2 regions of the Colwellia sp. BRX8-7 genome follow, and region 2 is predicted to be linked to the other one. Evidence: riboswitches for the same ligand, from Rfam matches in the RefSeq annotation. Region 2 holds a riboswitch; the other holds the start of a gene.
The links. A riboswitch is a leader RNA that binds a small molecule or an ion and turns the genes downstream of it on or off. The one in region 2 is predicted to bind lysine.
Positions count from the first base shown of each region.

Region 1 (7,142 bases), on a different contig from region 2:
AAAATGGGCTTAAGCTATGATAATACTTGGACGTGTTATAACGGCCGTGAAAAAGCCTGTGGAAAATGTGGTGCCTGCCAAGAGCGTTTAGAAGCTTTCAGTGATAATAATGTTACCGATCCGTTAAGTTACGAATCTTGATAAATAAAAGATAAAACACGGCAAGGTGTTTTATCTTTTTTCTGTACTGACCAAAGAAATATTACGCTTAAAGCTTATGAAAATAAGGCATTGTGTAGCTTTTCAACGGTTTCATTTGCTTGTTTCTCGTCGACTAAGAAACATAAGTTATGTTCACTGGCGCCATGACAAATCATCCGCACGTTTATCCCTGATATAGTTTCAAAAATACTGGTACCAACGCCATTACTGCGATGCATTTTATTTCCTATAACCGCTATTAACGATAAACCGTGCTCTACGGTGACTTCACAAAGCTGTTCTAATTCTTCAACAACGGTTGAATTTAAAAGCGCTTGCGTCGACCCCGTTGGATTATCAAAGGTTAGCGCAATACTGATTTCACTGGTGGTAATTAAATCAACACTCAGTTCATGTTTGGCTAAAATACCAAAGACTTGTGCAAGAAAACCACTAGCATGTAGCATAGCAGGACTCTTTACCGTTACTAATGTTTGCTCTCTACGTAAGGCTATTGAGCGGTATATTGGGCTCGATTCAACAAACTGTTGAATGCGTGTACCCCCCTTCTCTGGTTCCTTACTTGAACCAACAAAAACCGGAATATTCTTTCTCATCGCAGGAATGAGTGTTGCCGGATGAAGAATTTTTGCGCCAAAGGTCGCCATTTCAGCCGCTTCGCCAAAACTGATTTCTTTAATAGCACGGGCATGCTCGGTAATACGTGGGTCTGTGGTAAAAATACCGACAACATCAGTCCAAATAGAAAGATTATCGGCATGTAACGCTTCGGCTAAAAGTGCCGCACTGTAATCAGATCCACCACGGCCTAGGGTTGTCGTATGACCGTCCTCGTCTTGACCAATGAAACCTTGGGTAACGATAACTTTATCAACCAGCAAAGGCATAAGAAATTGCTGTGCGTTATTAGCGAGCATCTCAAGGTTAACAACGGCTTTACCGTATAATGCGTTGGTTTTCATAACTTGGCGAACATCAAACATTTCGCCATTAACACCAACAGATTTAAGGACTTGTGCAAAGATACATGAACTCATTTGTTCACCAAATGACAAAATTGCATCGGCTATGCGTGGGCAATAATTAAGTGATTGCGCGTTAGAGAACTCGCTTAACTCATTTAGCAGTTGATCAATTTGAAAGTTTAGCTGTGTTTCTTCAGCTAAATGTTGGGTAATATTAAATTGGATAGCGCGAATACTGCTAATGATTGTTAATTGTTCATGCTGAGATACATCTTTTTGACTTAAACGAACCAGTAAATTAGTAACGCCTGAACTTGCAGATACGACAACAACTTTGTTACTTGCATCGTTTTTAATGATCTGAGCGCATCGTAACATCGCTTGATGATCAGCTAGACTTGTGCCGCCAAATTTTGCAACAGTAAAAGGTAATAATGACATCTAAGGTCTCCCTAATTAAGCCCCCAGTAATAATTATAGGGTAACTTTATAAACTTCAAGGAAGAGCATGGCTGAATTAAGAAGTGTTCTTGGTAAGATAAACTAAACTTTTCAGCCAGAAGCTCTCCACCATAATCTAATTAGCACTTAACATACTAACTAGAGGTGACAATCCTAGGGATTCAGCCCTAGTAACCGAATAAATAACGCCACTCGCTAATTACTCTCGGCAATAGTCTCCCTCAATAACAGTCAAAAGAATGGTGGTTCTTCGTGTTATCTACCTAGCTACTGCTCCTCTTCTGGTTGATTATTAAAAACATACAATTTGAGTATTTATTCTAATAACCGACATGTGGATTAAATCCTATCTGTAATAATAAATCAACAGGCTAAGTCGATCTTTTTTAGAAATAATAGCTTAATAGTATTACCCATAGTTCAACTAAAGCATGGCTAGCCTTTTATATAAAAATTAACGGTTGCTGCAGCGCATTAATTTTATACCACCGACATCCGTTGAAAAACCAAGATTTTTATAAAAGCTCTCCAGTTCAGGTAAGCAATATAATTCAAAATGTTTTACTTTGATTAATTTATCATGGTTTTTAACCAGGCTCATCAATTGCTGACCGATACCATTACCGCGATGAGAGGCGCTTACAATCACATCAAAGATTATTGCTTTATAGATAAAGTCGCTTAGAATTCGCGTAAAACCAATGAGCTCATTGTCTACATCGAGAATACCAATACAAATTTGAGAACCACGAATACAATTTTGAGTGTCTTCGAGTGAGCGTTCTTTACCCCACCATACACTTCTATAAAGCTGGTGAACTTGCTTTATATGGTCGTCAGAAAATCTATAAATTATGGTCATCTTTAATTTTTAAACTCAATATTCACTGACCTATTAACAGACAGTAATTAGCCAGCAACATTATTTAATAAGGGTAACACCCGCAACTTCTACCACTGTTTTTGCATCAGCACGTTCAATAACTTTTAATAGTGTTGTTTGAATAGTTTCATCTTTTCTCGCATCACCTTTACTGGTAAATTTTTGCTCTTGTGGAGCATCACCTTCAGCGGCAATAAAACCAACCACAACTTCAGTAGCACAATCAGCTGACTGACCAAAATAAGCTAATGAAATTTGTGGGTAGCCTTGAAATCCTTTCTTAACTCTTTTATCAATACGTTTAGTCGATTTGTCTAAGTTCATAATAATTATCCAAAAAATAACGCGATATTCGCGCGAATAAAACAATAGTTATCTAAAGTCATAAGTGATTTATCAATATAAGCTAACCCACTACAACACATGCTGAACCAATAAGATGAATATCAATACTACATGAGGAAATGCAACAGTAGGCCTAATTGATTGACAGGCATATTCTTTAATTAAGGTAAGACCTGATAAGCTAACTTTATGATATTCAGAGTTAAATTGACATACATTTTCACTACTGTCGGCTGAAATATATTTTTCCAGCTGTAAAAGCCGTGTCTCAATACGTGATTGAAATGTCTTCCAAACAGCATCTTGAAGCCATAAAACGACTAAGATTAAAAAGATAGGAATCGTGATTACATTCGATATAATGGCTATTAGTAAAACGATAACGGCAATAAGTTTTATATAAAGCGAATGTTTCTCATAGCTGTCAAACTGATTTTGGAGTAAGGACCATTCTGAGCTGAATTTATTTTTTTCCATTTTTCCCTCTTATAATGAGAATAAATTTTTGCAACACGTAGCACGATACAATAAGTTTTTAATTAAAATGTAAATAATAAAAACTAAAATCGATTTGTATACGTATAACTAACAGTAACCAACTCAATGGTAAATAAAATGTTTGGAATATTTAAAAAAGACCCGATAAAAAAATTAAATAAACTCTATGAAGCTAAGCTTGAACAAGCGATGTTTTCGCAAAGAAATGGAGATATAAAGTCATATTCGATGATCACTGCTGAAGCAGAAAAAATAGCCGTGCAGATTAAAGATTTAGAAAATTCACAAAAGAACTAACGCGCTAATAGCGAACACCCCGCCACTTCATTTAAGGTGATGGCGGGATTTTATTGTTTTCCCTTTTAAACCCGGTATTTATCTGCTTGCGGTCTTCAGTACACTCAATTGATTAATAATTCGTAATGATCAGCCTTTTTGGTAAAGCCAACCCGTCTCAAGTAAAGTTCATGAGCATCATCTGATGGCTCGACGATTAAATGTTTAATACCTTCTTGTCTTAGTTGATTTTCTTCAGCAGAGAACATAAATTTGGCTGCTTTAAAATCTCGGTCTTCGGGAATGATATAGTCGAGTAGCACTTCAACCTTACCGTCCTCATCTAACTCCCGATAAGCAAATAATCCTACGGGTTTCATGTTCCTAAACAATAACAATACCACGGCATCATCAAGTTGCTGCCACTGAAAGTTTTTACATAAGCCAATGATATCTTTACCGTAACGTTCCTTTAACAAGTTGAAAAAAGATGATTCCACTGATTTTAATTTAATTAAATCAAATTGATCTTTTTCTTGATAAATACGGATTAAATAGTATACATCAACCAAAGCTATCCAACCGTTTAAAATAAAAACAGGGTAGGCATCAATAAAGTACCCGTAAACACTAAAGGCAGCAGCACCAAATAAATTTATCCAACGCAATCGTTTGATATTAGACATCATTAACGATAAGGCAATTAGCACACTTGCAACATAACCAAAGGCTTCTAACAGGGACATGACAATACTCTTTTAGTAAAACAACGGGCATAGTATAATAATCTGACCAATTGGTCAGAAAAACACGATTAGATCTTGACACATGAGTCAGGAAAACACAATATATGGCTATTAAATGTATTAAACAGCTAGTTATGGCTCAACTATAATACTAAATAAAAGCAATACATAGCTATGCTATTAGCAACCAATTAACAAATTAAAAAGCATGGACGTTTACATAATTGTTACCTAATGCTTTTCAACTCAATTATTATCTAAAGGGATCACTATGCACTTACCTCAAAATATCATTCGTCAAAAACGTAATAAACAAGCTTTAACTGTAGATGAAATTCAATGCTTTGTTGACGGTCTTAAAACAGGTGATTTCACCGATGCACAAGTTGGCTCTATGGCTATGGCTATTTGGCTTAATGGCATGACAACCGATGAAGTTGTTAATCTAACCATGGCTATGCGTGACTCGGGTACGGTTGTTGATTGGCATAATAAATTAAACAAACCCATTGTAGATAAACATTCAACGGGTGGTGTTGGTGATAAAGTAAGCTTAATGCTAGCACCAATAGTCGCGGCATGTGGGGCTAATGTGCCAATGATTGCAGGACAAGGTTTAGGTCATACTGGTGGTACGGTTGATAAATTAGAGGCCATCCCTGGTTTTAATGTTCGCCCTAGCCTTGCAGAGTTCCAAGCAACAGTTAAAGAGCAAGGCACAGCAATTATTTCACAAACCAAAGATTTAGCACCAGCCGACAAACGTCTTTATTCAATTCGTGACGTAACGAGCACAGTAGAATCCATCCCATTGATCACCGCTTCTATTTTATCAAAAAAATTAGCAGCTGGCCTCGAGTCTTTAGTCATGGATGTAAAAGTAGGCAATGGCGCGATGATGGCCGATATTGAATCAGCTCAAGCATTAGCTCATTCAATTGTCTCAGTCGCCAATGGCGCAGGAACACCGACACAAGCATTAATCACTGATATGAATCAACCGCTGGGAACCACAGTGGGTAATGCGCTTGAAATACAAGAAACTATAGATTATTTGACCGGAAAATATCGTGAACCAAGGTTGCATGAAGTCACGATAGCCCTTGCTGCTCGAATGTTATTAACCAGTAAAATAGCCCGTGATATTGAACAAGCAACAACGTTGGCCGAAGAGGCATTAACATCAGGTAAAGCCGCTGAAATATTTGGCAAAATGATCACCGCGATGGGTGGCCCAGCTGATTTATTAACTCACAGTGAAAGTTTACTGCCTAAAGCTAATATGACTAAAAACATCGTCGCCTCAAAAGCTGGTTACATTGGCATTATGGATACTCGTGCTATAGGTATGGCATTAGTAGAAATGGGTGGTGGTCGTGTCGACCATAATCAAAGCTTAGATTACAGTGTCGGCTTTAGTGATATTAAGCCAAAAGGCACGAAAGTCGCTGAAGGTGACATCATTGCTATTGTTCATGCCAAAGATGACGCTCAAGCAACTCAAGCGATTAAACAATACTTAAGTGCGGTTGAAATTTCAGTAGCGCCAGTTATTGTTGAACCTGTGATACATCAACTCATTACCTAATTATTGATACTCAACTGAGATGAATCCATTATTAAGGCGACTGTAAAGTCGCCTTAACTTTTTATCCCCTTCTTTAAATAAATTTATAAAATGAGAACAATTATGTCGAGAGCAATTATTTTGGTCATTGACGGTTTTGGCTTAGGTCATGCCCCTGATGCAGAAGCTTTTGGTGATGTTAACGCCAACACCTTTGCAAATTTAGCTGAAAAATTTCAAGAAATTAAAGGACGCCCTTTAAAGCTTCCTCATTTAAGTAAACTGGGCTTAGTTAAGGCTTGTCAACAAGCGTCAGGTCGCACGCTTTGTGTTGAACCCGTTAAGCCAACGAAAGGGGCTTATGGTTACGCTGCTGAAATAAGTACTGGTAAGGATACCCCTAGTGGTCACTGGGAAATGGCAGGAGTGCCGGTTTTATTTGATTGGACTTACTTTACTGATAAGAAAAATAGCTTCTCAGCAGAACTGATGGCACAAATAAACCAAGCCACAGGTTATGCTGATATGTTAGGAAATTGCCATGCCTCTGGTACCGATATTATCGCTAATTTAGGCGAACAACATATAAAAACAGGTTTACCTATTTGTTACACCTCAGGCGACAGTGTTTTCCAAGTTGCCGCCCATGAACAACACTTTGGCTTAGATAATCTTTATAAATATTGTCAACAAGTGCGGGTAATACTCGATCCGTTAAATATAGGACGTGTGATCGCTCGCCCTTTTATTGGTGAGATTCCTGCCGATTTTGAGCGAACAGGTAATCGCAGAGATTATTCAGTATTACCTCCAGCGACCACCGTATTAGAAAAATTAACGCAAGCCGATGGTACGGTGATAAGTGTCGGTAAAATTGCCGATATTTTTGCGCATCAGGGTATTAGTATCAAAACCAAAGCAACCGGACTACCTGCGTTATTAGATGCAACGCTCGCACATATGAAAACCGCAGCAGATAAGAGTATTATTTTTACCAATCTAGTTAATTTTGATCAAGACTTTGGTCATCGACGTGACCCTGTCGGGTTTGGCGAAGCGTTAGAATATTTCGATGAGCGTTTAGCGGAGTTTTTAGATCAAATGGCTGATGATGACTTACTGCTATTAACCGCTGATCACGGTTGTGATCCTACTTGGCCAGGCAATGATCATACGCGTGAATTCGTGCCAGTTATCGCTTATCACAATCATATCCATTCGATAAACTTAGGCCAACG
Region 1 covers NZ_JACGVP010000008.1:81,578-88,719, forward strand. Annotated here, with positions in the region: gene queC (7-cyano-7-deazaguanine synthase QueC) at 1-141, shown strand, start outside; gene lysC (lysine-sensitive aspartokinase 3) at 216-1,568, opposite strand; lysine riboswitch at 1,680-1,878, opposite strand; gene H4J57_RS09565 (GNAT family N-acetyltransferase) at 2,044-2,451, opposite strand; gene H4J57_RS09570 (hypothetical protein) at 2,512-2,796, opposite strand; gene H4J57_RS09575 (hypothetical protein) at 2,887-3,294, opposite strand; gene H4J57_RS09580 (DUF6435 family protein) at 3,433-3,612, shown strand; gene H4J57_RS09585 (hypothetical protein) at 3,717-4,337, opposite strand; gene deoA (thymidine phosphorylase) at 4,609-5,925, shown strand; gene H4J57_RS09595 (phosphopentomutase) at 6,028-7,142, shown strand, end outside.
Region 1: it holds a riboswitch for lysine, as region 2 does, so the genes downstream of both, lysC (lysine-sensitive aspartokinase 3) here and dapA (4-hydroxy-tetrahydrodipicolinate synthase) in region 2, are expected to answer to the same signal.

Region 2 (7,142 bases):
TAATGTTTACGGTATGTTAGTTATAGCTGAAAATTATATTAACGCTATGTTACTAATGCTTATTTTGTTAATTATTTATACAATTATTAGTATGGTATAGAACCACTAACTAAAAAACAATCAAGTTTGTTAGTTTCTTCTTATTCAACAAATATTTATCAGCACAGCTTTAATCTTCTTTAATGACTTGTGTTGGGATAATAATTTTGAAATTAACCCCTTTTTCAATTTCACTAATAAAGGATATTTTTCCACCTAGTGCTTGTGTGACTAAATTATACACCAGATGTAAGCCCAAGCCACTGCCACCCGAACCCCTTTTTGTGGTGGTGAAAGGCTCAAAAATTTTATTCATAATAGAAGGCTCAATACCCCTACCGTCGTCCTGATAGTCAATAGTAAGCATATCGCTAGAAATACTAGTCTGTATGGTAATTACACCATGGTCTCTGTCATCAAAGCCATGATTAATAGAATTTTGTATTAAATTAATAATTATTTGATTGATAGGACCGGGTTTGCTTTTTATGACGAGTTCGTTTGGACAGTCCACATTAATAATAAAAGGTAACTTTTTAATTTGTGGGGCTAACGTTAATAATATGTCGTCAAACAAATTTTTAATATTGAATGTTCGTGCTTCCTCACTTGATTGGTCAACGGCAACTTTTTTGAAACTGGCAATTAATTCTGCAGCGCGTTTCAAGTTACGGTAAATAATTGCGGTATTTTCTTCACCTTCAACAAGAAACTTTTTCAATTGACTTGATTTTAAGGTTTTATCATCAAAAGCTTTTTTTATTTCTAATAAGCGATCCGATAATAATGTTGAAGCTGTAACGCCTAAACCTATCGGTGTATTTACTTCATGAGCGACACCGGCAACCATATCGCCTAACGAAGCCATTTTCTCACTTTCAACAAGTTGCCCTTGAAACTGATGCAATTTTTCTAATGTTGAAAGTAATTCATTATTTGAATCCTTCAAGGCTTGGGTACGTTTATTGACTTTATTTTCAAGATCTTTGTTTTGCTGATAAGTGAGTTGCTTGGCATCTGAGAGTTTAGCAAGTTGTGTTTCAGCTCTATTGAGTACAATGTTTATGTTGCGCGCTAGAATATCGAGCTCTTTAAAAGGCATTTGTTCAATGCGTAAATTGAACTGTTTATGTTTCGAAATATCTTGTACTTTATTTGCCATATCTGACATAGGAATGGTAATAAAGCGGTTGAGTATTATTGTTATTAAAAGCGTCACTAAAATAAGCATGAAAATAATGACGCTATAACGCAAGAACATGTTGTTTGTTATACGTTTAATATAGTCAGTACCAACTTGTATATAAACGTAGCCAACTTTTTTATCTTGCTGGGTAATGGGTACCATAAGCTCTATAATATAAGTACTTATCTTTACTGAAGATAACTCCATTATTTTATCTGTTTTTTCAAGTATAGGTGAGCTCATACTTTTATTATAGTTCGCAAAAAACACTATGCCTTCAGGCTCAGGGGACACTTTATAAATATGAACGTGGTTAATATAAGGGACAGATTTAAGCATGGATAAATAATGATCAGTTAACAGCATTTTATCATTAACAAGATTGGTGCTGCTGGCATTAGCGATAAGCTCGGCCCAATATTTTGTATTAGTCGCTGCGTCTTCTTTTGTATCTTCAATAAATGAATTAGCGATGATAAAAGAAGAAAGAGTAACAAACAATACAATGAAACCGATGATCATAATCATCAGTTTTTTCTTTAATGAGTGAATGCGTTTCATTTTTTCCATATATTTATAGTAACTTAAATTTTATATTGAGCAATTAAATTGAACAATGATAAAGAGAAAAACCCTTTTGCTTAGCTAAAATTTGTGTTCTACCAATCGCCTCTTCCATGATGGGTTGATAACGGAGAAAACTATTTGCCACCACAGTGACTTGTCCTTTCGGTTTTAAATGGGGTTTTATTTTTGAAAGGAATGTCTCTGTTGCTTGATAATTGGTTTTAAGGCCCTGATGAAAGGGTGGATTTGAAATAACGTAATCGTACTTACCTTTTACATCTGACAAGCTATCTGATGGAAAAACGTGGCCAGTTAAATTATTTAATTTCAATGTTGCTTGCGCTGAATATAATGCTAAGGAACTGACATCAAGTAAGTGTAACTTAATCTCAGGAAAAACTTTACCCAAGTAACTGGCTATGACTCCGGCACCACAGCCAAAATCGAGTAGCTCGCCGGTAATTTTCTTTGGTAAATTTTCCAACAATACCTGAGTGCCAATGTCGAGGCCGTTTTGACTGAATACACCAGGCAAGGCAACCACATCTACACTTGTGTCTTTAATCATAAAAGAATATGGCTTTAGCCAGTTGTCTAAGATAAAAGACTCTTGCGTCGCAAGTATATTGCTTGCGAATAATAAGCAATGGCGAGCAGCATCAATTTTTGCACAATCGCCAAGCTGTTGTTCGGTCAACTTTGCTAATGACTTAATACCGCTTTTATTCTCACCGACAACCAAAACTAAACATTCATTTGCTATCGAGTCTTTTATCATCGCGAGCATAAAAGTTAACTCGGCCTTACTTTTAGGAAACTGAATAATCACTAAGTCGTGGGCAGTCTTACTTTGATAATAGACATTAAATACCGCAGTCATTTGAGTGAGGTCTAATCGTTTGGCTTGTAAATGTGATTGATAATTCGTGTTATAACATGTCATCACTGCTTGAGGGTGAAGTGCATGGTATTCTTCAAAAAAATCGTCAATAGGTAAGTTGATAAATAATGGCGCTTTTGCTTTTAGTAAATCGGGATTACGCAGCAATAATTGATTGATGTTATCTAACAAAGTTATTCTCAAATAATTGGGTTATGGCATTCATAAATATATAACTTATACCCTAAATTAATTAACGGTATTTTATACGCTTAACGAAAAGATATGTTTATAATAGCCGCTATTCTACGTGAATATTATTATCATGTCAGAAAGGCGAATAATAAATTTGCAAATCACCATATAAAATTCAGGGAGTGGGTTATTTTTACTAAATTTTTTACTTGGTTTAAAGTGAAACTAATACGCAGTGATAAGCGTGCATGGTTATTAAAATTTCGCTATTTTACCGTCCCTAACTGGTTTAGAAAAACACCTGTCGCTGAAGTTTACTTAGCACTTAATGACCCTTATAGCTTTATGCTGATTCAAGTGTTACCAGAGCTAGAGCAACGTTTCAATATTCAATTTAAATTGTTCTTAGTCTATGAAAGTGTTCCAGGGGTAACTATCGATCCCAAATTAATGCGCACTTGGGCAATAAAAGATGCCAACTTTATTGCTGATCAATATCAATTGAAAAACATAACGCAACGACCGACTCAAGAATCACTCTTTACTGGTCAGCAAATGTGGCAGTTGCGACCTAAAACACTCGATAATGCTTGGCAACTCTTTCAACAGACTTGGTCGAATGATTTTGATTACTACTATCATGCTTCTACACCGGTAATAAATTATCAAATTAAAAATTTAATACGTTTAGTTAAACAAGGGCATTACTTACCTTCGTCTATTTTTATTGCGGGGCAATGGTTTGTTGGTATTGATAGGCTTGAACATCTAGAAAAACGTTTGGCTGACTTTGGTTTAGCAAAAGATGACAGTGTTGCTGTTTATCAAAAAAATAAATTAGTCTTTGCTGAGCAACAAGTGAAAGATAATGCAGCTGACATCGCTGACACGAAAATATTAGAAGCCTTTATTTCATTACGAAGCCCTTATTCTTACATTGGTTTATTACAAGCAGAAAAGTTAAGTCAGCATTATCAGATCCCTTTAAAGATAAAGCCGTTATTACCTTTGATTATGCGGGGGTTAACCACGACAGAAAATAAAGAACGTTATGCTGTTTTTGATGCCAGTCGTGAAGCTAAAAAACTTAATATTCCTTTTACCGGTATTGCAGATCCTTTAGGGCAAGGTATTTTTAATGCTTTTCAAATTTTTTCGTATGCAGAACAACAAAATAAAGAACTCGATTTTATTAAGTCTGCGTTTAAGGCCATTTATGTTGACGGTTTAGACTTATCAAATAAATCGGTAATCGAATCTTTATGTCAGCAGCATAAAATCAATTATCTACAAGCGTTAGAATATAATAATGAACATGACTGGCAACAATGGTCTGATACCAACCAAAGTACTTTAGATGGCATGGGGTTATGGGGAGCGCCTTGTTTTCGATTTCAAAATGTTATTTGTTGGGGGCAAGACCGCTTGGCACAAATTGAACAAGCGATCATTGTTTCATAAGATATAATATATCCGTATTATCTTCATTTAGAACACTATTGACTCAACATTAGAATAAATGTTCTAATGTTGCTGTCCTGAATTCAATAAAGTTTTGTTTTTTCAAACAAGCGAAACTTATGATAAAGGGCCAGAAGAGGAGCATTAACCAGGTAGTTATCATAAAGAGATCAAGCTCTAATGATTGGTAACGAGGGGGATTAATGCCGAGGTAAGTAATTTTTTGATAATTTACTTATCGGTTGTTTGGGTTGAATCCTAACAATTGTCACCAACTTGGTGGGGAGCTTCTGGCCTTTGTAAAGCCTAATGCTCTTCACATAAGTGATTGTTATCTTGGTTATTACAAACGCCTAAAAGTTCTCCGAACGAACAGAGTTCGAGAGAAATGAATCAAATAAAACTATCAAAAAAAATTAGCTTAACAGCTAACCCAACGCTTCATCATACTATTTTATGGACCGCATTAATTACGCCATTACTTGATGATGGTCAAATCGATTTTCCAAGCCTCAAACAATTAGCTATTAGTCAGTCTGACGCCGGTAATGGTATTGTCTTGCTAGGTAGTACAGGAGAGGGCCTGGCCTTAACATCGCAAGAGCAAGTTAAGATTGTTGAATTCGTTTGCCAATTATCACTAAGCGCACCTTTAATGGTTGCTGTTGGCGGTTATCAGTTAACCGAGCAAATTAATTGGATAACAGCTTGTAATAAATTACCTATTTCAGCCTACTTACTTGGTAGTCCCATTTACGCAAAGCCGGGTGTGATAGGTCAAACGCAATGGTTTAGTGCCTTACTTGATGCCGCCAACTTCCCCTGTATGTTATATAACGTCCCCTCTCGTAGCGGTGTTTCTATTGCTATTGAAACTTTACAGGCGGTGCAAAATCATCAGTATTGTTGGGCGTTAAAAGAAGCCAGTGGCGATTTAAATCAGGTACTCGCCTATCGCCAGTATTGTCCAGATATTGCCCTATATAGTGGTGAAGACGCCATGAAGCCTTACTTAGCACAAGCAGGTGTAAAAGGGTTAGTTTCGGTTTGTAGTAATGTCTGGCCGGCAGCGACTCATCAATACGTCGAGCTATCACTAGCTGGTGAGACTCAAGGTTTATTTCCACTTTGGCAAAATGCGGTCGATGAGCTTTTTCAGGTGGCAAGTCCCATACCCGTAAAAGTATTAATGCACCAAAATAAAATGATCAACACTCCCTTTTTACGTGCGCCGTTAACCCATTTAGAACTTAACGACTGCAACTCGCTGTTAGCATCAGATAAATTAATTAATCAATGGCTTGAAACTCAAGCTAAGTGATCCCTTTAAGTATTAACATGAGAATTTAAAATGAATTGGCAAGAAACATTAACACAATTAGAAGCAGGTACTGTTCGTGCGGCAAATCAAGATGAAGCAGGAAATTGGCAGGCCAATGTAGCCGTAAAAGAAGCTATATTATCAGCATTTAAAGCGGGCGAAAACATTGCTTTTGATGGCATTTATAAGGGGTTTGTCGATAAACATAATTTACCCGCGCGTGAGTTTACCGCTGACGATAAAGTGCGATTAGTACCGGGTGGTTCTTCAGTTCGCCGTGGTGCACATGTTGCTCCTGGTGTCATTATTATGCCACCCGCTTACATTAATGTTGGGGCTTTTGTTGATACAGGTACTATGATTGATAGCCATGCATTAATTGGCTCGTGCGCCCAAATAGGTAAAAATGTTCATGTTTCTGCCGCTGTTCAAATTGGTGGTGTTTTAGAACCGGTTGGTGCAAGCCCTGTTATTATCGAAGATGGTGCCTTTCTAAGTGCTGGTGTGGTCATTGTCGAAGGTATTGTTGTTAAAAAAGGGGCTATTTTAGCGCCAGGTGTCTCACTTTCAGCGTCAGTGCCTGTTTACGATTGTGTGAATGAAGTGATGCTTGAAAAAGGTGCTGATATTCCTGAACGTGCTGTAGTGGTGCCAGGAACACGTCCGGTTTCAGGGGCGTGGGCGAAAACGCACGGTTTAAATATGGCTTGTGCATTAATCGTTAAATATCGCGATGAAAAAAGTAATGCCTCGTTAGAACTCGAGTCTATTTTACGTTAAGCCCTCTAAGGTAAAGTAGGAATATCATGTCTGAGTTAGTAAATACTACCTATTGTTTTGATTCTCCTTCGGCGCTTGAATTAAGCGCTGAGTTAACAAAACAACAACCTGAAAGTAGCCAGCAAGAAGGTTACTTTGTTTATCATCTTGATGCGCTTAAAGCCCATTTAGCCGAACTACAACGCCAAGACGTCATTAAGTTATGGTTTGCGGTAAAAGCGAACCCGTTATCTAACATCATTAAAACCTTAGACGATGCAGGTTTTAATTTTGATGTGGCGAGCAGTGGCGAATTAAATCAAGTCTTAAAGCAAGGTATTACACCCGAACGTATCTTAAATACCGGTCCGGCAAAATCAAAAGCACAAATAACGTCGTTCATTAAACAAGGGGTTAATATTTTTGTTGCTGAAAGTTTGAATCAATTAATTTGGTTAAATGAAGCAGCTATTGAGCATGATGTTAAGCCAAGAGTGCTGTTGCGGGTTCAGTTGCAATGGCCAGAGGGTGAAAAAAACCCTTTAGGGGGAAATTCCCTAACACCATTTGGTTTGTCGATAGAGCAGTGGCAAAGCATTAAAGTCGTTAACTTTCCTGGTATTGAGTTGTGTGGTTTACATATTTTTCAATGGGGCAATATGCTCAGTAATGAAAAAATGTTCTCGCTGTGGTCACAAATGGTTGCACCATTAAAAGGTTTAGCTGATGACATA
Region 2 covers NZ_JACGVP010000004.1:182,849-189,990, forward strand. Annotated here, with positions in the region: gene H4J57_RS05635 (ATP-binding protein) at 170-1,786, opposite strand; gene H4J57_RS05640 (methyltransferase) at 1,830-2,864, opposite strand; gene H4J57_RS05645 (DsbA family protein) at 3,087-4,328, shown strand; lysine riboswitch at 4,455-4,626, shown strand; gene dapA (4-hydroxy-tetrahydrodipicolinate synthase) at 4,717-5,649, shown strand; gene H4J57_RS05655 (2,3,4,5-tetrahydropyridine-2,6-dicarboxylate N-succinyltransferase) at 5,680-6,429, shown strand; gene H4J57_RS05660 (PLP-dependent decarboxylase) at 6,456-7,142, shown strand, end outside.